Regions from separate parts of the Serpentinimonas sp. SSL01 genome, predicted to be linked through region 2. Evidence: predicted binding sites of a transcription regulator. Region 2 holds the regulator's gene; the other holds the start of a gene.
What was found. The regulator FliA, encoded in region 2, starts transcription of late flagellar genes. The targets are predictions, from matches to a motif close to CTAAAGTTTNNNNNNNNNNNGCCGNTA.
Positions count from the first base shown of each region.

Region 1: ACVMK0_RS06245 (flagellin N-terminal helical domain-containing protein) is a predicted target of FliA. The motif match lies at 3,261-3,287, and genes of this name have one in related genera.

Region 1 is NZ_CM150487.1:1,309,354-1,321,109, forward strand. Features, by position in the region: gene ACVMK0_RS06220 (HesA/MoeB/ThiF family protein) at 1-216, shown strand, start outside; gene folE (GTP cyclohydrolase I) at 252-977, opposite strand; gene clsB (cardiolipin synthase ClsB) at 1,004-2,239, opposite strand; gene ACVMK0_RS06235 (endonuclease/exonuclease/phosphatase family protein) at 2,236-2,967, opposite strand; gene ACVMK0_RS06240 (hypothetical protein) at 2,975-3,163, opposite strand; gene ACVMK0_RS06245 (flagellin N-terminal helical domain-containing protein) at 3,397-4,248, shown strand; gene fliD (flagellar filament capping protein FliD) at 4,469-5,926, shown strand; gene ACVMK0_RS06255 (flagellin N-terminal helical domain-containing protein) at 6,160-7,014, shown strand; gene ACVMK0_RS06260 (glycosyltransferase) at 7,117-10,839, shown strand; gene ACVMK0_RS06265 (sugar 3,4-ketoisomerase) at 10,842-11,252, shown strand; gene ACVMK0_RS06270 (DegT/DnrJ/EryC1/StrS family aminotransferase) at 11,252-11,756, shown strand, end outside.
Region 2 is NZ_CM150487.1:461,859-473,614, forward strand. Features, by position in the region: gene flhA (flagellar biosynthesis protein FlhA) at 1-523, shown strand, start outside; gene flhF (flagellar biosynthesis protein FlhF) at 520-2,070, shown strand; gene ACVMK0_RS02160 (hypothetical protein) at 2,063-2,803, shown strand; gene ACVMK0_RS02165 (RNA polymerase sigma factor FliA) at 2,778-3,494, shown strand; gene ACVMK0_RS02170 (hypothetical protein) at 3,524-3,973, opposite strand; gene flgM (flagellar biosynthesis anti-sigma factor FlgM) at 3,970-4,323, opposite strand; gene flgA (flagellar basal body P-ring formation chaperone FlgA) at 4,427-5,197, opposite strand; gene flgB (flagellar basal body rod protein FlgB) at 5,385-5,813, shown strand; gene flgC (flagellar basal body rod protein FlgC) at 5,826-6,233, shown strand; gene ACVMK0_RS02195 (flagellar hook assembly protein FlgD) at 6,254-6,910, shown strand; gene flgE (flagellar hook protein FlgE) at 6,942-8,216, shown strand; gene ACVMK0_RS02205 (flagellar basal body rod protein FlgF) at 8,255-8,998, shown strand; gene flgG (flagellar basal-body rod protein FlgG) at 9,029-9,811, shown strand; gene ACVMK0_RS02215 (flagellar basal body L-ring protein FlgH) at 9,902-10,624, shown strand; gene ACVMK0_RS02220 (flagellar basal body P-ring protein FlgI) at 10,759-11,756, shown strand, end outside.

The sequences.
Region 1 (11,756 bases), 850 kb from region 2:
TGCGCCACGCTGGGCGTGCTGGCGCCGCTGGTCGGGCTGGTGGGCTCGATGCAGGCCGCCGAGGCGCTCAAGCTGCTGTCGGGCATGGGCTCGAACTTGGTGGGGCGCCTGCTGCTGCTCGACGCCCTGCGCAGCGATTTTCAGCCGTTGCAGCTGGCGCGCGACCCCGCCTGCCCGGTTTGCGGGGCGGCTGCGGGGCGGCAGCGCGCAGCCTAGGCCATATCCAAGCGGCCGTACCCAAGCAGCCGGGTTTATTTGCAGCGCGAAATCAGCGCCAAAAACTCGCGCCGCAAGTCGCTGTCTTTGAGGAACACGCCGCGCATGACCGAGTTGATCATGCGGCTGTCCATGTCCTTGACGCCGCGCCAAGCCATGCAGTAGTGGCTGGCTTCCATCACGATCGCCAAGCCATCGGGTTGGGTTTTTTCTTGAATCAGGTCGGCCAGTTGCACCACGGCTTCTTCCTGGATTTGCGGCCGCCCCATGACCCATTCGGCCAAGCGGGCGTATTTGGACAGGCCGATGACGTTGGTGTGCTCGTTGGGCAACACCCCGACCCAGATTTGGCCGATCACCGGGCACAGGTGGTGGCTGCAGGCGCTGCGCACGGTGATCGGGCCCACGATCATGAGCTCGTTGAGGTGCTCGGCGTTGGGGAATTCGGTGATCGCCGGGGCGTGCACGTAGCGGCCGGCAAACACCTCTTTGAGGTACATCTTGGCCACGCGGCGCGCGGTTTGGTCGGTGTTGTGGTCGTGCGCGGTGTCGATCACCAAGCTGTCGAGCACACCCTGCATTTTGCCGGTCACTTCGTCGAGCAGGGCCTCGAGTTCGCCGGGCCGCACAAAGTCGGCGATGTTGTCGTTGGCGTGAAAGCGCTTGCGCGCCGCCTGCAGGCGCTGGCGAATCACGACCGACATCGGGGTGCCGGCTTCGCTCTCGGCCGCAGGGGTGGGGGTGGGGGCTTGCATCAGCATGGGCTGCGATCCTATCAGCTTCAAACCTAGTAGCGGTAGCCACCCAAATAAAGCATGGCGCGCATAAGGCCAAACGCCACCCGGTCCAGCAGCCGCTGTTGCCACGGGCGGCTGGCCAGCCGCGCTGCATCGACGCGCTCGCCCGCGTGCGCCATCAGCTCAGCCAAGCGCTCGCGCAGCAAGCTGGCAAAGGCCGCGTCGCGCGTGACCACATTGGCCTCGCGCGTGAGCAGCAGGCTGACCGGGTCGAGGTTGGTCGAGCCCACCGTGGCCCAGCGCTGGTCCACCACCGCCACCTTGGCGTGCAAGGAACTGGGCGCGTACTCAAAAATCTCGATCCCGGCCGCCAGCAACTGGTGATAGACCGGGCGCGCCGCGTGGTATTGCAAAAAACGCTCGTACTTGCCGTGCAGCAGCAGCCGCACCCGCACCCCGCGCTGGGCTGCGCGCACCAGCGCCCGGCGCAGCCGCCGCCCGGGAATGAAGTAGGCGTTGGCGATCACGATCTCGGTGCGCGCCTGCTCGATCGCGGCCAGATAGGCGCGTTCGATGTCGTGCCGGTTGCGCACGTTGTCGCGCAGCAAAAACGCCGCCGCGGCCCCCTGCACCGTCTGCTCCAGCTGCGGTTGCTCGGGATGCACCGGGTGCTCCCACCACGGCCAAGGCTCGGGTTGGGGCAAGCCCGAGCGCAGCGCCTGCCAGGCGGCCCGAAACGCGTGCTGGCGCGCCGAGCTCAGCGCCTGCAGCCGCCACCAGAGCTGCTCCATCGCCTCTTGCATGTCGTCCAGCAACGGCCCGCTGACCTGCAGCGCGTAGTCGAGCCTGGGGGCGCTCAGGCGCCCGAGCAGCACGTCGTCGCGGTCGTCGATCAGGTTGATGCCACCGCAAAAACCCAGCACACCATCGACAATGCACAGCTTGCGGTGCAGGCGGCGCCAGTTGCGCGGCAGCAGCAACCCAATGGGCCCCAAGGGTCGATAAACCCGCCACTGCACCCCGGCCGCTTCGAGCCGGGCGCGCCACTCGGCCGGTGGCTTGGGGGTGCCAAAGGCGTCGGTCACCAGCCGCACCGTGACCCCGCGCTGCGCTGCGCGCTCGAGCGCCTGCGCCACCTGCAGCGCATCGTGCGCAAACTCAAAGATATAGGTTTCCACGTGCACCAGGTGCTGCGCACGGTCGATGGCCTGCGCCATGGCCGCAAACAGCGCTGCGCCGCCTTCGAGCAGGCGCAGCCGGTGACCGGTGCACATGGGGTGCTTCATGGCCAGCCCAGTTCGGCAATCAGCGGCAGGTGGTCCGACATGCTGCGCCAGGCCTTGCCGTGCGGCACCTGCGCGTGCAGCAGGCGCAGGCCGCGCACATACACCCGGTCCAGGTACAGCAGCGGCAGCCGGGCCGGGAAGGTGGGCAGGCGGATGTCCTCGAAGGTGTGCAGGCCCAACAGCGCCATGGGCTTGTGCAGGCGCTGGTCCCAGTCGTTGAAGTCGCCCGCCACCACCAGCGCCTCGTGGTCTGGCACGTGCTGCTGCACAAAGCGCCCCAGCGCCTGCACCTGGCGCGCGCGGCTGGCCGGGATCAGGCTCAGGTGCACCACCACCACATGCACCGGGCGCTGCTGCACCTGCAGCGTGACGTGCAGCATGCCGCGGCGCTCGAAGCGCAGGTCGGTCACGTCGTGGTGGCCGTGGCCCAGCACCGGCCAGCGGCTTAACAGCGCGTTGCCGTGCTCGCCGTGGCGCGTGATCACGTTGCTGCGGTAAACGGCCTCGTAGCCCTCGGGCGCCAAAAAGTTGGCTTGGTCGCCCGCGGGCCAATGGGCAAAGGCGCGCTGCATCTTGCGGTTGACGCCGCGCACCTCTTGCAGGCAGACCAGATCGGCGTCGAACTGCTCGACCGCGTGCACCAGGTTGTGGATTTCGAGCCGGCGCGCCGGGCCTAGGCCTTGTACGCCCTTGTGGATGTTGTAGGTGGCAACGCGCAGCGAATTCATGCCCCAATCATGCCAGCAAAGCGGGTGGGGTCAGGGCCACCGCTAGGGCGTTGACGATCAGGTTATGCCGGTCGGTGGCGCCCACCATGGCATAGACTTGACCGTTGATGTGCTCGTGGCGCCATTCGCTCTGGCGCTCGCCCACCAGGTAATCTTCGGGGCTGATGTGCGGCTTGCGGGCGGGCAGAGGGGGCATGGCACGGGGCTCCTGGGGCGGTGGCGGGGTCGAGCGGTGGCAGATTCAAATTCTGGCTGCAAGCTGTGCTGGGCGCAAGAATATTTGCAATTGCGCACTCAAGTTTACGCGCTCACACCCGAAAACCTACATAACGGACTTGCACAAGGGTTCGTCGTCAAGCCAGCATGGGGTTGGTTTTGACCCTCCGGCTCTGCCGGGGTGATTCGTAACTGCTTCCTAGGAGCTGCATCATGGCCATGACCATCAACACCAACGTCAATTCGCTCACTGCCCAGCGCAACACGATCGCCACCCAGAATTCGCTCGCCACTTCGATGCAGCGGCTCTCATCGGGCTTGCGCGTCAACAGCGCCCGCGACGACGCCGCTGGTTTGGCCATCGCCGACCGCATGAACACCCAAGTGCGCGGCATGAACGTGGCCATCCGCAACGCCAACGACGGCATCTCGCTAGCGCAAACCGCCGAAGGCGGCTTGGCGGTGATTGGCGACATGCTGCAACGCATGCGCGAGCTCTCGGTGCAGGCCATCAACTCCACCAACACCACCGGCGATTTGGGTGCCCTAAACCAAGAGTTCACCCAGTTGCGCGACGAGGTCAACCGCACCATCAGCGCGGTGCAGTTCAACGGCACCAGCCTTTTTACCACCACCAACAACTTCGATTTCCAAGTGGGCGCCAACTCGGGCCAGACCATCACCATCGCTGGTGCGGACCTCAATATCAACGCTGAAGCCGGTGGTATGTCAGGAGTGACGCAAAGCACTGGCGTGGCCTCGGGTCTGGACACCACGACGAACGCGAACAATTCTGACGTGCTCTCGGCGCTCGACACGGCGCTGTCTACCATCAACGCCACCCGCGCCACCTTGGGTGCGGTGCAGAGCCGTTTTGAGAACACGGTCAACTTCTTGCGCTCGTCGGTCGAGAACCAGGCAGCTGCCCGCGGACGCATCATGGACGCCGACTTTGCCTCCGAGACCGCGAACCTGAGCCGCGCCCAAATCTTGCAACAAGCAGGCACCGCCATGATCGCCCAAGCCAACCAGTTGCCACAAGGCGTGCTGGCCCTGCTGCGCTAAAGTCCTAAGCAGCGCGGGGCGCACGGGCAGCGGCGCCCTGCCGCAAGGCCAAGCTCTGCACGGCACCCCCGTGCCGGCCTTGGCCTTGTTGCTTGGTGCCGGTGTGGCCGAAATTGCGCAATCGGCACCGGTTTTTTGGCTTTTCATTTTTGGCGCTCCCTGCTATAAAGGGCAGATTGCGGTTTGTCACCTCCGCCTCCATCCCCCTTAGGAGTTCATCATGGCCCTCTCATCGCCCGGCATTGGCAGCGGCCTCGATGTCAACGCCATCGTCAACCAGTTGGTGGCGCTCGAGCGCCGGCCTATCCAGCAGCTGCAAGCCCAAGCCAGCGGCTTGCAAACGCGCATTTCGGCTTACGCCCGCGTGCGCGCCGACCTCGCCGGCCTGCAAGATGCCGCCAGCCGCCTGCTCGACCCCGGCTTGTGGGGCACACGCAGCTTCAATACCTCCAACAACAACACCGTGAGCGGCAGCGCCACGGCCACGGCCCTGACCGGCAGCTTTGCCGTGCAGGTGGCGCGCTTGGCGCAAACCCAAGGCACGGTCACCAGTGCGCGCGCCGCCGACAGCCCCATAGGCGAAGCCGGTACGCTCGAAATACGCACCGGCACCTGGAATGGCAACAGCTTTGCCGGCGGCGCGCCGGTGGCGGTGGCGGTGCAGGCCGGCGACACCCTGAGCACCCTGGCCAGCCGCATCAACAACACGGCCAATGCCGGCGTGAGCGCCATCGTGGTGCGCAGCGGCGGCCAAGAGCAGCTCTTGTTGCGCGGCAGCAACACGGGCGCGGCGGCTGGTTTTGAGGTGCGTGCACTCAACGCCGGCGGCGCCGCCGTGACCGACGGCACGAGCGCACTGGGCAGCTTCAATCACTTTCACAGCGGCACCGCCTTGGTGGGCATGAGCCGCACGCAGGATGCGCTCGACGCCCAGTTCAGCATCGACGGCATCGCGCTCAACTCGCCCACCAACACCGTGCGCGACCCGGTGCCCGGCGTCACGCTCAACCTGCAGGCCACCACCACCGCCAGCCTGCCCGGCAGCGCAGCCACGGCTGTGCAGGTGAGCGTGCAAGCCAACCACACCGTGGTGCGCGAAGCGATCGAGAACTTTCGCACCGCCTTCAACCGCATCAGCGCCACCCTGGCCGAGCTCACCCGGGTGGACCCGGGCGGAAGCAACAACGGCCCATTGCAAGGCGACTCAACCGCCATCGGGCTGCAAAACATGCTGCGCCAGATGGTGGGCAGCCCGGGCGGGCCCACGGGTGCGGCCCTGGGCCGCTTGAGCGACATGGGGCTGCAACTGCAGCGCGACGGCAGCCTGAGCAGCAACGCCACGCGGCTCGACGCCGCGCTGCAAAACCCAGCCGCCTTGCGCAGCCTGCTCACCGACACCGCCGGCGCAGACAACGCCGGCGGCGTGGCACGGCGCTTGCGCGACTTTGCCATGGCCGCCAACGGCATCCAAGGCGCCGTGAGCGGGCGCAACACCGCCTTGCAAGCCAGCGCCGAGCGCAAGCAAGACCGCATCGAACAGATGGAAGAGCGCCTGGTGCGCACCCGCGCCAACCTGTTGGCGCAGTACAGCCGGCTCGACAACTCGCTGGGCGCCATCAACGGCTTGGGCAGTTTTGTGTCCCAGCAGCTGGCGCAGTGGAACCGCAACACCAGCTGACACGCTGAGCCCACCGCGCCTGTGTGGTTGCAGCTGCCCACAGGGCGCGCTTTAAGCCCGGCGGCGCTTAAACGCCCGTTAAGCCCAACCATTGCCCCGTTTATCGGGGTTTTGTTTTTTTGCACCGGATGAACAATTCGGCCATCACCCGGTGAGCCTGCACAGCGCCCTAAAAAGCAGCTCCTGCCGAGTGGATTGATAACGCCCGTCGATCCTTTTCTTGGAGAGCTTTCATGGCCATGACCATCAACACCAACGTCAATTCGCTCACTGCCCAGCGAAACGCGATCACCACGCAAAACTCGCTCGCCGTCTCGATGCAGCGGCTCTCATCGGGCCTGCGTGTCAACAGCGCCCGCGATGACGCCGCTGGTTTGGCCATCGCCGACCGCATGAACACCCAGGTGCGCGGCATGAACGTGGCCATCCGCAACGCCAACGACGGCATTTCCATGGCTCAAGTGGCCGAAGGCGGCTTGGCGGTGATTGGCGACATGCTGCAGCGCATGCGTGAGCTCGCGGTGCAGGCCATCAACTCCACCAACACCACCGGCGATTTGGGTGCCCTGAACCAAGAGTTCACCCAGTTGCGCAACGAGGTCAACCGCACCATCAGCGCGGTGCAGTTCAACGGCACCAGCCTTTTTACCACCGACACCGATTTCGCCTTCCAAGTGGGCGCCAACTCGGGCCAGACCATCACCATCGCTGGTTCGGCCCTCAATATCAATAATGCTACCGGTGATATGTCAGGAGTGACGCAAGATGGTGGCGGGGCCACGGGTCTGGACACCACGACGAACGCGAACAATTCTGACGTGCTCTCGGCGCTTGACACGGCGCTGTCTACCATCAACGCCACCCGTGCCACCCTGGGCGCGGTGCAGAGCCGGTTCGAAAACGCCATCAACTTCTTGCGCACCGCTGTCGAGAACCAGTCTGCCGCCCGCGGTCGCATCATGGACGCCGACTTTGCCGCCGAGACCTCCAACCTGAGCCGTGCGCAAATCTTGCAGCAGGCTGGCACTGCTATGATTGCCCAGGCCAACCAGCTGCCCCAGGGCGTGTTGCGGTTGCTGCAGGGCTGACGGGGGGCTGCGGTTTTCTCGCCCACTGGGGGGGCCTTGAGGACACTGGGTTGATGCGCAGTGTGCGTGGGCCTCAGGCTTATTGTTTGGATGCACGCATTTATGGATAAAACAGTCCTGCCACGCCTGCTCGATCTGCCCAATGGTGCATCGTGCTACCGCGTTTCGGCTCACCCTTATTACATCGTCGCCCCCGATCATGCTGAAAGCTCAGCGGGCGTGCGATTGCTGCACGAATTGTGCAGCCTGCTTAACCAGCTCGGCTACCCTGCTTTCATCACAGCGGCGCGCACCCATGGTGCGCTGTGGACGCCGCAACTCACCCCCGCCATCCAGCGGGCGCACTGGCAGGCGCGCCAAGTGCCGATCGTGGTCTATCCAGAGGTGTCGGCCAGTCATTCCCTAGAGTTGGGTTTGGCCGTGCGCTTTGTCATGTATTACCCCGGTGTTTTTGGGCAGGGGCCCAAAACCTTTGACCCTAGCACTCTGATCTTTGCTTATAACCCCTATTTCTATCCGGGCGCGCCCACCTTAGAACTCCCGACCATTGATACCACGCTGTTTTGCCCTGCGCCCGAGCAGACGCCGCGAGATTTGGTGCTGTACTACTACAACCGCTACACCGGCAAAGTGCGCGATTTTGGCCCTGACGCCGTCGAAATCTCACCAAAAAAACCCAAAACGCTCGCCGAAACAGCGGCCCTGTACCGTCGCGCTAAGGTGCTGTACACCTACGAAGGCACAACCGCCACGCTTGAAGCCCGCCTCTGTGGCTGCCCGGTGGTGCATTTGCCCAACGAGCAAAATTTACCCAAATTTGAACCGATCTTCAACTACTGGGGCCAGAGCGGCCAGTCTTGGGGCGAAGACCCGGCCGATGTGCAACGCGCACACGACACCGTGCAACTTTTTGCAAGTGAATACGCCCAGCGCATGGCCAACTGGCGCCAAGACGTGCTGCGCTTCATCGAAACCACCCAAGCCGCCGCCAGCGCCCTGCCCTTTGAGCGCGCTTGGCCCCAAGCCACCATCGACCGCCTGCCCGGCGCCTACACCCAAGCCGCCGATTTGGCCGCACGCGCCGACCGTCTGCATTGGCAGGCCGTGCACAAACAATACGCCCAGTGGTGCCAGCGCAGCACGCTGCGCGAGATCGACGCCGAGATTTACGCCGAACACCTTGCTGCCGGACGGGTGCAGCCGCTGAGCGTGCTTATCGACCAGCGCGGTGCCAGCATCGACGCACTGGCCGACACGCTCGACAGCCTAGGCCTGTGCCTGGGCCAGCCGGCGCAGTTGCACATCGTGGCGCACGAGCCGGCTCCGGCGGCCTTGGCCGACGCCCCCGGCGTGGTTTGGCACCAGCTAGCGGCTGGCGGCTCTTTGGCGGCCCTCGAGCTTCCCAGCGCCTGGACGCTGCTGCTGCGCAGCGGCACGCAGTTGAGCCCCCAAGCCCTGATGGAATGGGGCCTAGCACCTGCGCAGTTCCCCCAAGCCCGGCTCATCTACGCCGACGAAGACCAAGCCCATCCCGACGAGCAGCAGCGCTACCCTTTTTTCAAGCCCGACGCCAACATTGAGCTGCTGCGTTGCATCAACTACCTCGGCCCAGCCGTGGCAGTGCACACCCACACTTGGCAGCAACTCGGCGCGCCGTTGCCGAGTGCCGAGCTGTACGCAGCGGCGCTGGCGCTGCTGCAGCAGCACGGTCGCGCGGCGCTTGGCCACATCAGCACCGTGCTGGCGCACGCCGCGCCTGGCGCCACCACAGCAGCCGAAGAAGCGCGCGAGTTCGACGCCGCCCAGGCCCTGCTCGTACCCGCCGTGGCCACGCGCCTGCAGCCCCTGCCGCGCTTGGGCACCTGGTTGCCCGAGCACGCGCTGCAGGGCCAGCCGCTGGTGTCGCTGGTGGTGCCCAGCGGCTTGCAAACCGGCTATCTGCGCTGCCTTCTGCAAGCCACCGCCAAGCTCGACGACCTGCCGCTGCACGAAGTGATCGTGGTCTGCCAGCAGGCGCAGGCCGACGAAGTGGCGCGCGCTAGCGAGGGTGTGGTGAGCGTGCCCCTGCACTGCATCACCCTGCCCGATGGCGAGTACCAGCATGCCACCGCGCTCAACGCCGGCGTGGCGCGCGCCAGCGGCGAGTTTGTGCTGGTCTGCGACGACGACACCGAAGCGCTGCACGCCGGCTGGCTGGCACGGCTGGTCGCCATAGCGCAGCAAAGCGACGTCGGTCTGGTGGCGCCGCGCCTGCTCTCAAGCAAAGAGCGCGACCCCAAGGTGGTGGGCGGCCCGGTCTTTCTGGGCATCCAAGGGCTGGCCGCGAGCTACTGTGGCGAGCAACAGTGGCTAGACGAAGCCGGGGTCTATTCGCGCCTGCAGCTGACGCAAGACTGCAGCGCCGTGGCCGGCCACTGCTTTGTGCTGCGCAAAGCGCACTGGGAGCGCGTGGGTGGTCTGCGCGCCGAGCGCTACCCGCTCTACTTGCCAGTGCTCGACTTGTGCCTGCGTTTGGGCGCGCTCGGGCTGCGCCACGTCTGGACGCCCTTGAGCAACTGGGTGCACCACGGCGGCAAAACGCTCGAGCAGCGCCGCCACGACATCCACGACCGCGTGCGCTTAATGGACCAAGAACTGGCCGAACGCCAGCAGATGCTCGCCGACTGGGCGGCCGAGCTGGCGCACGACCCCAATTACAACCGGCAGTTGTCGCTGTTCAAACCTTTTGACATCGAAGCGCACATCGTGATCGACTGGAACCCGCAGCGGCGCGACCGACCGCGGGTGCTGGCGCTGCCGCTGCGCAGCGGGGCCGGCCAGTACCGGGTGGTCGAGCCGCTCAACGCGTTGCAAGACGCTGGGCTGGTGCAAAGCTGCGTCGTCATGCCCATGCCCAAAGGGGCCAGCCGGGTGCTGCAGCCGCTCGAGCTGCGCCGCGCCGAACCCGACCTGCTGGTGCTGCAACACTCGGTGGACGACGCCCAGCTCAGCCAAGTGCGCCACTTCAAAAGCGCTGCCCCGAGCATACCCATCGTGCAGATGGTCGATGACCTGCTAGGCGAAGTGCCCGACAAGCACCCCAACCGCGTGTTCCAGAGCCGCGAAGGGCACCAGCGCATGGTACAAGCCCTGCGTGCCAGCGACCGCCTGATCGTCACCACAGCAGCGCTGCAACAGCACTATGGGCAATACCTGAGCGATGTGCGGTTGGTGCCCAACAGCCTCGATACGCAGTGGTTCGGGCTCGAGCCCAAGCGCAACCCGCCGGGAGCGCGGCTGCGCGTGGGCTGGGTAGGGGCTGGCCAGCACCAGGGCGACCTGGAACAGATTGAGCCCATCGTGGCCGAGTTTGCACACGAGGTCGATTGGGTGTTCATGGGTATGTGCACCGACGGCATCCGACCCCACCTCAAAGAATTTCACGGCTTCGTCTCCATCGCCGACTACCCGGCCAAAATGGCCAGCTTGGGGCTGGACATTGCGATCGCACCGCTCGAAGACAACCTGTTTAACCGCTGCAAGAGCAACCTGCGCCTGCTTGAGTACGGCGCCATGGGCTGGGCGGTGGCGTGCTCCGACGTCGCCACCTACCACACCGACGCGCCACCAGTGCTGCACTGCGCCAGCCTCGACGACTGGCGCGCCGCGCTGCGCCGCCTCATCGACCAGCCCGATGAGCGCGCGCGCTTAGGTGCAGCCTTGCACCAGTGGGTACGGCGCCACTACGCCTTGCGCGGCCTAGAGCAGCGCTGGTTTGAGGCGCTGTTTGCCCAGAGCACACAATCCAATCTGGAAAACACGATTCAATCTGAACGAGTGGAGTAGCCATGAGCATTGAAGATTGCAAAATCATCGAATTACCTAAAATCAATGATCCGCGTGGCAATCTGTCGGTCATTGAAGGCTCAAAGCACATACCGTTTGACATCAGACGAGTCTTTTATCTCTACGATGTACCCGGCGGTGCTGAGCGCGGTGGTCATGCGCACAAGAATCTTTCTCAACTGATCGTGGCAATCTCTGGGAGCTTTGACATAGAGCTAAGTGATGGCCGGGAGAAGAAGCGGTTTCACTTGTGTCGATCTTATTACGGGCTGTATATTTGCCCTATGATATGGGGTGGAATGGATAACTTTTCGACCAATTCAGTATGCCTGGTGCTGGCTTCGCACAATTTCGATGAAAACGACTACTATCGTGACTACGCAGATTATATGCGTGCCAAATGGGCAAGCTAATGCAAGTTCCATTTCTAGACTTACGCGCCAGCTACCTCGAGCTCAAGGCTGAGATCGATCTGGCGATTGAGCGCGTTCTGAACAGCGGCCACTACATATTGGGCCCAGAGCTAAGCAGCTTTGAAAGCCATTTTGCCACCTACTGCGGCGCAAACGAAGGAGTAGGCGTCGCCAACGGTTTAGACGCGCTGTATCTTACATTGCTGGCCATGGGCGTAGGTGCAGGCGACGAGGTTATTGTACCAAGCAACACCTATATTGCCACGTGGCTTGCAGTCAGCCAGTGCGGTGCCATTCCTATACCTGTGGAGCCCGACGAGCGCACCTACAACATCGATCCCTCGCGGATTGAAGCTGCCATCAGCAAAAAAACCAAGGTTATCCTACCGGTGCACTTGTACGGACAGCCTGCGGACCTTGATCCGATTCTAACCATAGCCAAAGCCCACGGTTTGCGTGTGCTAGAAGACGCAGCCCAAGCGCATGGAGCGCGCTACAAGGGAA
Region 2 (11,756 bases):
ACTGATCGAGGAAGTGGTTCCGGCCATGGTGCCCATCGGCGTATTTCACAAGGTGCTGCAGCTGCTGCTCGAAGAGTCGGTGCACATCCGCGACGTGCGCACCATCGTCGAGGCCTTGGCCGAACACGCCGGCCAGACGCAAGACCCGGCCGAACTGGCGCGGCGCATTCGGCAGGCGCTGGCGCCCGCCATCGTGCAGCAAATCTACGGCCCGGTGAGCGAACTGGAAGTGATCGCCATCGAGCCCGGGCTCGAGCGCTTGCTCACCCAGGCCCTGAGCGGGCAGGGCTCGGGTGCGCTCGACCCCGGCGTGGCCGAACTGCTCACCCAGTCGGCGGCCCAGGTCTCGAACCGGCAGGAAGAGAAAGGCATCCCGGCCTGCCTGCTGGTGCCCGACGCCATTCGCAGCGCCATGGCGCGCCTGCTCAAACGCGCGGCGCCCCGCCTGCAGGTGCTGGCGCACAGCGAAATTCCTGACACCCATTTGATCCGCATCGGCCCAATACTTGGAGAGCCCGCATGAACGCCCAACGCTTTATAGCCCCCAACTCGCGCGAAGCCATGGCGCTGGCCAAGGCCACCTTTGGCGACAGCGCCGTGATTTTGTCGAGCCGCTCCGTTGATCAGGGCTTTGAAGTGGTGGCCACCAGCGAAGAAGACCTTGGGCAGTTGCGCACGCAGGTCGCGGCCGTATCCAAGCCGCCACAGCATCCTGATGAGCGCATGCAGCGCGCCAACCTGCAGCAGCGCGCCGAGAGCCAGTTGCCGCGCAAGTTGGCGGGCAGCAGCGTGGCCCAAGACACCGAAGCCATGGCCATGAGCACCTTGTCGTTCCAAGACTATGTGCGCGAGCGCATGCTGCGCAAGCGCCGCGAAGCCATGCAAAGTCCCCAGCGTTCGGAGCCCATGCCCAGCGAGCCCACTCACGCCCAGGGCGCGGCGCCTCCACGCCTCGCAGCGCCCGAGCGCGATGGCTTTCGGGTCCAGCCAGACGAGCACGACTTCCGCTTGCGCTTCACCCAGTCCGCGCCTGAAGCAACCAAGCCCAAAGCTCGGCCTGCGCAGTCCAGTCCGGCGCCCGAAGCGCCCAAAATTCCCAAGGCTGAAGCCACGCCCAATGCCGCTGCGCGCCTGACCGAGCAAATCGACAAGCTGCAAACGCTGATGGAAGAGCGCCTGAGCACCTTGGCTTGGCTCGGTCAGGCCAAGCAAAACCCGATCGAGGCCGGTCTGCTGCTCAAACTCATCCGCTGCGGTTACTCGCCCACGGTGGCGCGCGCCGTGATGGAGCGCCTGCCCGAGCGCTACGCTCCTGCCGAGGCCTTTCGCTGGACGCAAGAGGTGTTGGCGCGCAACCTGCGCACCCACCGCGAAGCGGGCCAGCTGTGCGACGAGGGCGGGGTGTTTGCGCTGGTGGGAGCCACCGGAGTGGGCAAAACCACCACCGCCGCCAAGTTGGCGGCGCAGTGCGTGCAGACCTATGGGCCCAGCAGCGTCGGCCTGATCACGCTCGACAGCTACCGCGTGGCCGGCTACGAGCAGCTGCGCTCCTATGCCCGCATGCTGGGCGTGGTGGCGCACCTGGCGCACGACCGCGCGGCGCTGCAAGACTTGCTCGAGCTGCTGGCCAACAAGCGCATGGTGATCATCGACACCGCCGGGCTTGGGCAAAAAGACCCACGCATCGCCGAGATGATGGAGCTGCTGGACTCACCCAGCATCAAAAAACTGCTGGTGCTCAACGCCGGCGCCCACGGCGACACGCTCGACGAGGTGGTGCACGCCTACGTGGGCAGCGGCCTACACGGCGTGATTTTGTCCAAACTCGATGAAGCCGCGAAGCTCGGGCCGGCGCTCGACACCTTGATCCGGCACCAGCTGGTGCTGCGCGGCCTGAGCACGGGTCAGCGCGTGCCAGAGGACTGGCAGCGCCCTGATGCCCCGACGCTGGTGCGTTTATCAATGGCCACCAGCAGCAAATCGTCTTTTGACCCCAAAGAGGCCGAGCTGCCCTTCTACTTTACCGAATCGGGCCAGGTGCGGGTGCCTTTGGATGGCCGCCATGTTTGAATCCGGCTTCGACCAAGCCACAGGGCTCGCGGCCCTGCACTTGCAGCCCCCCAAGCGCTTGTTGCCGGTGGTGCACAACCCCGACCCGGCGCTGGCGCAGGCGGCACTGCTGCGGCTCGAAGACGGTTTGATGAATTTGGGCTTAAGCGTGCTGCCGCTCGATGGCATGCCCGAGACCGGTGGCGCGCTTTCCAAGTCGAGCGTTTGGCTGGAGCAGTCGGAGCAGGCGCTGCCCGAATCTGGGGTGTTGCTCTGGCAGGCCCCGCTGGAGGCGTGGGCGGTGCGGTTGGCCGATACCCAGGCGCGCCCGCTGGTGCTGCTCAATGCGGCCCCGGCGAGCTTGGTGAGTGCCTACAACGCCATCAAGGTGTTGTGGCAGGTGGCGGCCCTGCAGGCGCTGGTGCTGTGGCTGCCCGATGCCGACCTAGCCGCGAGCCAGTCTGCGAATTGGGATCGAGGCATAGAGCCAGATCCGGTTCGAACACTGCGTCAGCAGGCTTTGCGTCACCTGGGTCTGAGGCCAGCGGTGTGGCCACTCGGGTATGATCGTCAGCGGGGTGTCTTGGACCCAGCGGCTGGCGAATCCTGCATGCAACGGGTTCTGGAAACGGCGTTGGTGCTGCAAGATAGCGTGAGACAACCCCATGTACATTCCTTTTCACACCAGTTTTTCGCGCTTTCAGCCGACCAGACCCGCTCAGTTTCTGATGTACACCGCCAAAGGCACGCTTGACCGCGATGCCCAACTCAGACGCCATAGCCCTTTGGTGCTCCGTTTGGCGCATCATTTGATGGCGCGACTGCCCGCCAGCGTCGATATCGATGACCTGATCCAGGTTGGGATGATCGGTCTCAACGAAGCCCTGACGCGCTACGACCCGGCGCAAGGGGTGCAATTCGAGACCTTTGCCAGCCAGCGCATCCGTGGCGCCATGCTCGACGAGTTGCGCGACGGCGACTGGCTCTCACGCAGCTCGCGCAAGCAACAAAAAGACATCGAGGCGGCGGTGCAACGGCTGGAACAGCGCCTGCAGCGGGCGCCGCGTGAATCCGAGATCGCGCTCGAGCTCGGGCTGTCGCTGCCCGAATACCAGGAGATGCTGGGCCGGGTGCGCGGCTCGCAGCTGGTCTATCTCGAGGACTTGACCGGCGGGACGGAAGACGAGCCGTTTCTCGACCGCTTTCTGCCCGCGGACGAAGGTGCCAACCCACAGGCTCAGTTGAGCGTGCAGCGCATGCGTGCGGCCTTGGTCGAGGGCATCAACAAACTGCCCGAGCGCGAGCAGCACGTGATGAGCATGTATTACGAACATGACATGAACCTCAAAGAGATCGCTGCCGTATTGGGTGTGACCGAGTCGCGCGTGAGCCAGTTGCACAGCCAGTCGATCGCCCGGCTGCGGGCCCGGCTTCGTGCCCACTAAAGCACGCGGGCCCAAACAGCTTCGGTGTTTCAGGTTTTGAAGTAGCCCGATGCTGCCCCGTTGCTCGAGGCGAAAGGGCTGGCGCGCCCAGCCAAGCGGCTATAGGCTTTGACGGCGTCGGCTGGGAAAAGCACATCAAGCGCACGCTGCGCTTGTGCCGACAGGCGGGTGTTGGTCTGGCTGATTTGCTGGATATCGGCGCCTAGGCGCTGCAATTGCAATGCAACCTCAGCAGGTACGGCCGCGCCCTGCGTGGCGGTTTTCTGCAGCAGCGGCAGGTGGTGGGCCATAGACCGGTTCAGTTCTGCGACGGCAGCAACCAAGGCATCCGCGTTTTCGCCATCTATAGATTCCAGCGCCAAGCGCTGCACCGCAGCAACAGCCCCGCGCAAGGCCGTCAAGGTCTCAAGTGCCGCGCGCCAACCGGGGTCGCCAGCAGGGGTGGGCGGGGGCTTGCGCACCAAACCCGGGTTGCTCATCGCATGGGGGCAGAGCCGGTTTCAGAGCGGGGTGCAGAGGCCGCCACGCCGAGCATTTCACGCGCCTGAACCAGCACCTGATCGGCGATGGCTTCGGCGTTGACCGAAAACGAACCGTTTTGGATTGCGCTGCGCATGGCCTGCACCTTTTCGGCGTTGAAAACGTCGGCGCCGGAGCGCGCCACGTTATTGGTCATGGTCTGGGTCACGGCCGAAAGCCGCACCTCGACACTGGCCGCGGTTGCGGACCCGGTGCTGCCAACCGCCTGAGCGGGCACGGCTGCCCGATCCAACATTCGCGTGGACGGACTAACTGCAGCAGGCTTGTCGGTGAGGTGATTGACGTTCATGACGCGCTCCAAACCCCCAGATAAGAGGGGCACTTGAGAGCCTTATCGGCCGAATGAAGCCCGACTTTAACCTTTTTTTGCGGTTCTGGCTATGGCGCTGGTGTCACAGGCGTACAGCGACTGTGTCGGCGTTGATGACCACCCCGTTCACGATTTGCCGATTCGGTAGCCGCACCCGCACCGCTTGGCCGAGCACCCCGTGGCTGAGCGCGGTACCACTGGCGCTTAGTGTAAAGCCCGCGCCATCGAGTTGCAATTTTACTTGGCTGCCCGAGGCAAACATTTGCGGTGCGCGCACCATGCCGTTGCGCAGCACTTGCCCAGGTTGCAGCGCGCTGACCGCCGCCAGGCCCAGCCATTGCTCGGAGCGGGTCAGCGGTGGCGAGGGGTGCGCGGCCCAGTCGATCTCGGTGAGCTCTAAGTCGGACTGGGTCAAGGTGGTACCGGCTCGCACTGGCTGGCGGATGACCCAAGCCGGGCCCCAGGCGCGCACCTCGATGGGCAAAAACACCGTCCAAGCCACCGGGCCTTGCACGCAGCGCAGCCCGATGCGGGTGCGGCCCCAGAGCCGCGTGTTGTTGGGCATAAAGGGTTCGACGCGAGCGCATGGGGCCAATTGCAGACGGCTGTCGAAGCGCCCAACCACCACCTCGGGGCGCAAGGGCAAGTCGGAGCTGGCTTGGGCGATCAGCTGTTCGTTGATCCAGCGCTCAGTCTGTTGCGACCAGGCCTGGTGTGCAGGGCTGGGCTGGGTGGAGGCGGCGGCACCGCTCAAGCCCATTGCGAGCGCCAATACCCACCCCAGCAGCAGGGCAGCATGCCGCACGCGGCTGCGCTGCGGCCTTTGGCAGGGGCAGAGTGGGTTCGGGCGCATGGGGGCAGGTGTGGGTATGGACGGTGTCGCAGCACTGTAGCCCAGTCGTGGGTGCGGGTTGAGCGGAAATAGCCGGCCAATGGGCCGCTTATTCAAGGCTTAACAAGGGCTCAAGTTTTCCACAATCGCGGCATCGGGGCCGAATTCGCTGCAAGCGCCCCCCAACCGCAAGCCGCAGGAGCGCAAGATGTTTGAGCCACTGACCCGGCGTCTCGAGTTCTTCTCGGACGCGCTGCAGTTGCGGGCCCACCGCCAGCAGGTGTTGGCCAGCAACATTGCCAATGCTGACACGCCCGGCTTTGTGGCGCGCGACTTCGATTTTCGCCAAGCGATGGACAGCGTGCGCTCGCGCGGCCCCGAGTTGCGCGCCGGGGCCATGCCAGTGCTCACCGGCGGCGACGCCCGCCACCTGCGCACGTCTGCAACCCTGGCCGACGTACCGGATCGCAACCGCGTGCAGTACAGCGTCCAGACCCAACCCAGCCTCGACGGCAACACCGTGGACCTAGACCAGCAGCGCGCCAACTTCATCCACAACGCGGTGCAGTACGAGTCCACGCTGCGCTTCATCAACGGCCACGTGCGCACCATGCTCAGTGCCATCCAAGGCCAGTAAAGGAGCACCATCGTGTCGATGTTCACCATTTTCAGCGTCTCGGGCAGCGCCATCAGCGCCCAGTCACAGCGCCTCAACACCGTGGCCAGCAACTTGGCCAACGCCGACGCCGTGGCCGGGCCCGATGGGCAGGCCTACCGCGCGCGCCAGGTGGTTTTTCAGACCGTGCCCATGGGCAACAACCCGGCTTCGCAAGGGGTGCGGGTGCAAGACGTGATCGAAAGCCAGGTACCCAACCGGCGCGTGTTTAACCCGCAGCACCCCAACGCCGACGGCGAGGGCTACGTGACGCACTCGAACGTCAACCCGGTCGAAGAAATGGTCAATATGATCTCGGCTTCGCGCTCGTACCAGAACAACGTCGAAGTCATGAACACCGCCAAACACCTGCTGCTGCGCACGCTGCAGATGGGCCAATAAGCGCACACCGGAGCCTCGCCATGTTTATGTCTGCCCTGAGCCGCACCGAGATCGACGCCTACAACGCCAAAGGCGGCGCGCAAGGCCAGGCCACCGATCCGCAAGCGGCGCAAGACCGTTTTCTCAAGCTATTTGTGGCCCAGTTGAGCAACCAAGACCCGCTCAACCCCATGGACAACGCGCAGATGACGAGCCAGATGGCGCAGATCAACACCGTCACCGGCATCCAGCAGCTCAACCAAACCGTCAAGTCGCTGGCCGAGCAGTTTGGCCAGACGCAAGCGGCGCAGGCCGCCAGCTTGGTCGGGCGCCAGGTGGTGGCCCAGGGCAATGCGCTGAGTGTGCACAACGGCGTGGTGCAGGGCAGTTTCAGCCTGCCCCAAGCCAGCGACAGCGTGCGCGTCGATGTGCTGGGCCATGCGGGCGAGTTGCTGGGCAGCACCAGTCTGGGCCCGCGCGGCGCCGGTTTGCAACACTTTGACTGGGTGCCCGAAGGTGTGGATGCGGCGCGCGTGGCCTCGATGCAGGTGCACGCCATGGCCAATGGCCAGGCGCTCACGGCCATGCCGCTGGCGCGCCAGCGCATCGAATCGGTCGGCATCATCGAAGGCCAAGTGCATCTGCGCGCCGCCGACGGCAGTACCCTCAAGCAGCAAGACGTGCTGGCCTTTTTATGAACAATATTCCCAGCATTGATTGGAGCACGACATGAGTTTTCAAACCGGTTTGTCAGGCCTGAACGCGGCTGCACGCAACCTCCAGGTGATCGGGCACAACATCGCCAACGCCAACACCACCGGCATGAAAGCCAGCCGGGCCGAGTTCGCCGAGGTTTATGCCGCCGCTTTGGGCGCGACTGGCGGAGCCAGCGCCGGCATGGGGGTGCAAGTGGCCGCGATAGCGCAACTGTTTACGCAGGGCAACCTCAAAATAACCGGCAATCAGCTCGATCTGGCCATCAACGGGGCCGGGTTTTTCCAAGTCAATGCCCCCGATGGCAGCCCACTGTTTACCCGAAACGGTGAGTTCAAACTCGATAAAGACGGTTTTATCGTCACCAACACCGGCGCGCGCCTGCAAGGTTTTGACACCGACGCGTTGGGTCAGCGCACCAGCGCCGTGACCAGAGACCTGACGCTGCCCACCGGGCAGCCGATTCCGCCACGAGCCTCTGGCATCACGGGGTCCAACCCCTTGAGTCGAGGCATAGAGATCACGGCCAACCTCGACGCGGGTGCGGCGATTGAGTCGCCTCCGACAGCCCCCCTGACGGAGTCCCAAAAGCGCTTTGGTACCGCGCTCAATGCGTTTGATGCGCAAGGCAGCCCGATTGCCGTGCAGCTTTATTTTGTTAAAACGGCCGCCAACACCTGGCAAATTGCAGCCAGCTTGGACAATGGCAACAGCTTGTTGGCAGGCGGCGGCGCCCTGACTTTTGGTGCCAATGGTCAGTTGGCTTCTTCAGCCATATCGAACATCACGATTCCGGCGGCGGTCGCTCCCGCCACCGTGCCGAGTTCAGCGCTCACCATTCCCCTCACTCTGGAAGACTCTGCCGGCACCCCCACCCTGACCCAGTTCGGCTCCCGTTTTGGTGTTTTTGCCCTGACCCAAGATGGTTATGCCGCCGGCGATCTGACCTCGATCGATATCGCTGAAAACGGCGTGGTCATGGCGCGCTACTCCAACGGCATTTCGCGCGCCGAAGGCCAGGTCGCTTTGGCCAACTTTCGCAACTTGCAGGGCTTGCAGCCGATCAATGGCGGCTTCTGGGCGCAGACCTTTGCATCGGGACCTCCCACATTGGGCGGTCCGCAAGAAGGCGGAGTGGGTTTGGTGCGCCAAAATGCGCTGGAGGAATCCAACGTCGAACTGACCCAAGAGCTGGTCAACATGATGGTCGCGCAGCGCTCGTACCAGGCCAACGCGCAGACCATCCGCACGCAGGACCAGGTGTTGCAGACCCTGGTCAATATGCGCTGATGCCGCAAGCTGCGCACTAAACGCCGAGGAGCCCGAGCATGGACCGCATGATCTATCTAGCCCTGTCGGGGGCCAACGCGGCCATGCACCGCAAGCAGGCGCTGACACACAACCTGGCCAACGTGAGCACCAACGGCTTTCGCGCCGAGATGTCCACCTTCCGCTCGGTGCCGCTGCGCGGCGAGGGGGCGAGCACGCGCGCCTTTGCGCTCGAAGCGACCGCCGGCCACCTCGACACCCCTGGGCCGATCAACCAGACCGGGCGCAACCTCGATGTGGCCGCTGCCGGGCGTGCCTTTTTTGCTGTGCAGGCGCTCGACGGCACCGAGGCCTACACCCGCGCCGGTGCCTTGCAGGTGTCGGCCCAAGGGCAGCTGGTGGGCGTCAACGGCTTGCCGATGCTCGACGACGGCGCGGCCCCCATCGCGGTGCCGGCCAACGCCCAGGTGATGATCGCCAGCGACGGCACGGTGAGCGCGCGCGTGGGCGAGGAGCCGCCGCAGGCGCTCGGACGCCTCAAGCTGGTCACGCCCGACGACGCGGCGCAGCGTCTGGTGCGCGGCAACGACGGCCTGTTCCGCGGCGCCGACGGCGGCCCGCTGCCGGCAGACGCCACGGCCACGCTGATCGACGGCGCCCTCGAGGGTTCGAACGTGAACCCGGTCGAGGCCATGGTCGGCATGATCAGCGTGGCGCGCCAGTTCGAACTGCAACTGCGCATGCTGCAAAACGCCGAACGCAACGACCAAACCGCCGCCCGACTGTTGAACCTGCAGGGCTAAACCCGGCCCTTTGCACCCTAGGAGCACACCATGATCAACGCCTTGCAGATCGCCAGCACCGGCATGCGCGCGCAGCAAACCCAGCTCGACGTGATTTCGCACAACTTGGCCAACGTCTCGACCACGGGCTTCAAGCGCAGCAGCGCCATGTTCGAAGACTTGATCTACCAAAATCTGCGTCAGGTCGGGGCCCCCAACGCCGAACAGGCCGAGCTGCCCACCGGTTTGCAGCTCGGGCTGGGGGTGCGCACCGTGGCCACCGCGCGCACCTTTACCCAAGGCAGCTTGCAAAAGACTGAAAACCAGCTCGACGTGGCGATCAACGGCGACGGTTTTTTCCAGATCGAAATGCCCGACGGCAGCACCGCCTACACGCGCGACGGCAGCTTCAAGATCACCGCCGAGGGCCGCTTGGTGAACAACAGCGGCATGCCAGTGATCGGCGCTGTGACCATTCCGCGCGATGCGCGCAGCGTCACCATCGGCGCAGACGGTCAGGTGACGGTGCTGGTGGGCACCAACCCGGCGCCGCAACCGGCGGGTACGATCACACTCGCCACCTTCATCAACCCGGCGGGGCTGGAGCCGCGCGGCCAAAATCTGTTTACTGAAACCGCTGCGTCGGGCGAGGCGGCTGTGGGTGCACCCGGCAGCGAAGGGCGCGGCCCGGTGCTGCAGGGCTTTTTGGAGAGTTCCAACGTGAATGTGGTGCAAGAGCTGGTGGCCATGATCCAGACCCAGCGTGCCTACGAACTCAACTCGCGCGCCGTCCAGACCTCGGACCAGATGCTGGCGCGGTTGGCGCAGATTTGAAGCGGGTTGAAGCGATTCCGCAACCGCGCCCTTAAACCCAGCCGACCTTCCGGATTACGCATCATGAATCCCTTACTGCCGCGCAGGCCCATGGCTGTGCATTTTGCACGACCCGTACGCAGCGGCCCACGTGGGTCGGTGCTGCTGGTGACCCTGTTGGGCGCGCTGGTTTTGAGCGGCTGCGAAACCCTGTCGCAAGTGCCCCAGGTCGATCTGGTGCCGGCGCCGCGCACCCTCGACTTCCCGCAGGCGCAGGCCGCACCGGCGGCACCGCTCAACGGCAGCTTGTTTGCCGCCGCCACCTTTCGTCCGGGCTTTGAGGACCACCGCGCGCGCTTGGTGGGCGATGCGCTCACGATCCAGATCAGCGAACGCGTCAGCGCCACGCAAGAGAGTGCGACCACGGTCAACCGCAATTCGGAACTCAGCGCCGGGGTGACCGCCTTTCCGCTGGCGCGCGCACGCGAACTCGGACGCCTGAATGCTGCGGCCGAGACCGAAAACACCTTCAACGCCGACGGCTCGACCGAAGCCACCCACACCTTTGCCGGCAGCATCACGGCGGTGGTGACGCAGGTGCTGCCCAACGGGCACCTGGTGGTGGTGGGCGAAAAACAGATCGGCGTGAACCAAAACGTGGATGTGCTGCAGTTTTCGGGCACGGTCGATCCGCGCACCATCCGGCCCGGCAACACGGTTCAGTCCACTCAGGTGGCCAACGTGCGCGTGCTCTCGCGTGGCCGCGGCGCGCAGGCCGACGCGCACACATTTGGCTGGCTTTCACGCTTCTTTTTAACGCTTATGCCGTTCTAAAGTTTTACACAATCGGTTCATCGGGTTCGGCTTGCAGCCGCACACCCCGCACCGGAGCTCGCACGATGAACCGTTTTACCCCAACACAAGCCGACCAGCCCAGTGTTGCCGCCGTGTCTCGGGTGGCGGGTCTGATGCTTGGGACTGCGGGTCGCAGCTTGGGGTTGTTTGGGTTCTTGCGCTCGGCCGCATTGGTGGTCGGTTTGCTGTTCGTCGCCGTTGGCGCACTGCACGCCAGCACGCGCATTCAAGACGTGGCCTCGGTGCAGGGCGTGCGCAGCAACCCGCTGACCGGCTATGGGCTGGTGGTGGGGCTCGATGGCACCGGCGACCAAGCGGCCCAAATGCCCTTTAGCGCGCAGTCGCTGCGCAACTACCTCGAGCAACACGGCCTGAGCCTGCCGCCGGGCGCCAACTTTCAGCCGCGCAACGTGGCGGCGGTGCTGGTCACGGCGCAGCTGCCGGCCTTTGCCCAGCCGGGGCAGGCCATCGATATCACGGTGTCGTCGATCGGCAATGCGCGCTCGCTGCGCGGCGGCACCCTCATCACCACGCCCTTGCGCGGGGTCGATGGCCAGATCTACGCCTTGGCACAGGGCAATTTGATCGTCGGCGGCGCCGGGGCCGCAGCCGCCGGCGCCCAGGTGGTGATCAACCACTTGAGTGTGGGTCGCATCCCCAACGGCGGCCAGGTGGAGCGCAGCGTGCCCACGCCTTTTTTGCTCGGCACCACCATCGACCTGAACCTGAACGCCGCCGACTTTCAAACCGCGCGCCGGGTGGCGCTGTCGATCAACCAAGCCAAGGGCGCGGGCACGGCGCAAGCGCTCGACGGCCGCGTGGTGCGCCTGCGCGCCCCGACCGACCCCAACGAGCGCGTCGCCTTTTTGGCCGATATCGAGCAGTTGCCCCTGCAGCTGGCGCCGCCCACGGCGCGCGTGGTGGTGAATTCGCGCACCGGCTCGGTGGTCATGAACCAGAGCGTGACCCTGGCCCCGGCGGCGGTGGCGCACGGCAACCTCACGGTCACCATCCGCGTTACGCCGCAAGTGGCCATGCCACCGTCGTTTGCCCCGCCCGGCACGCCACCGGTGGTGGTCGAACAGGCCGAGGTGCAGATCGGCCAAGAGGG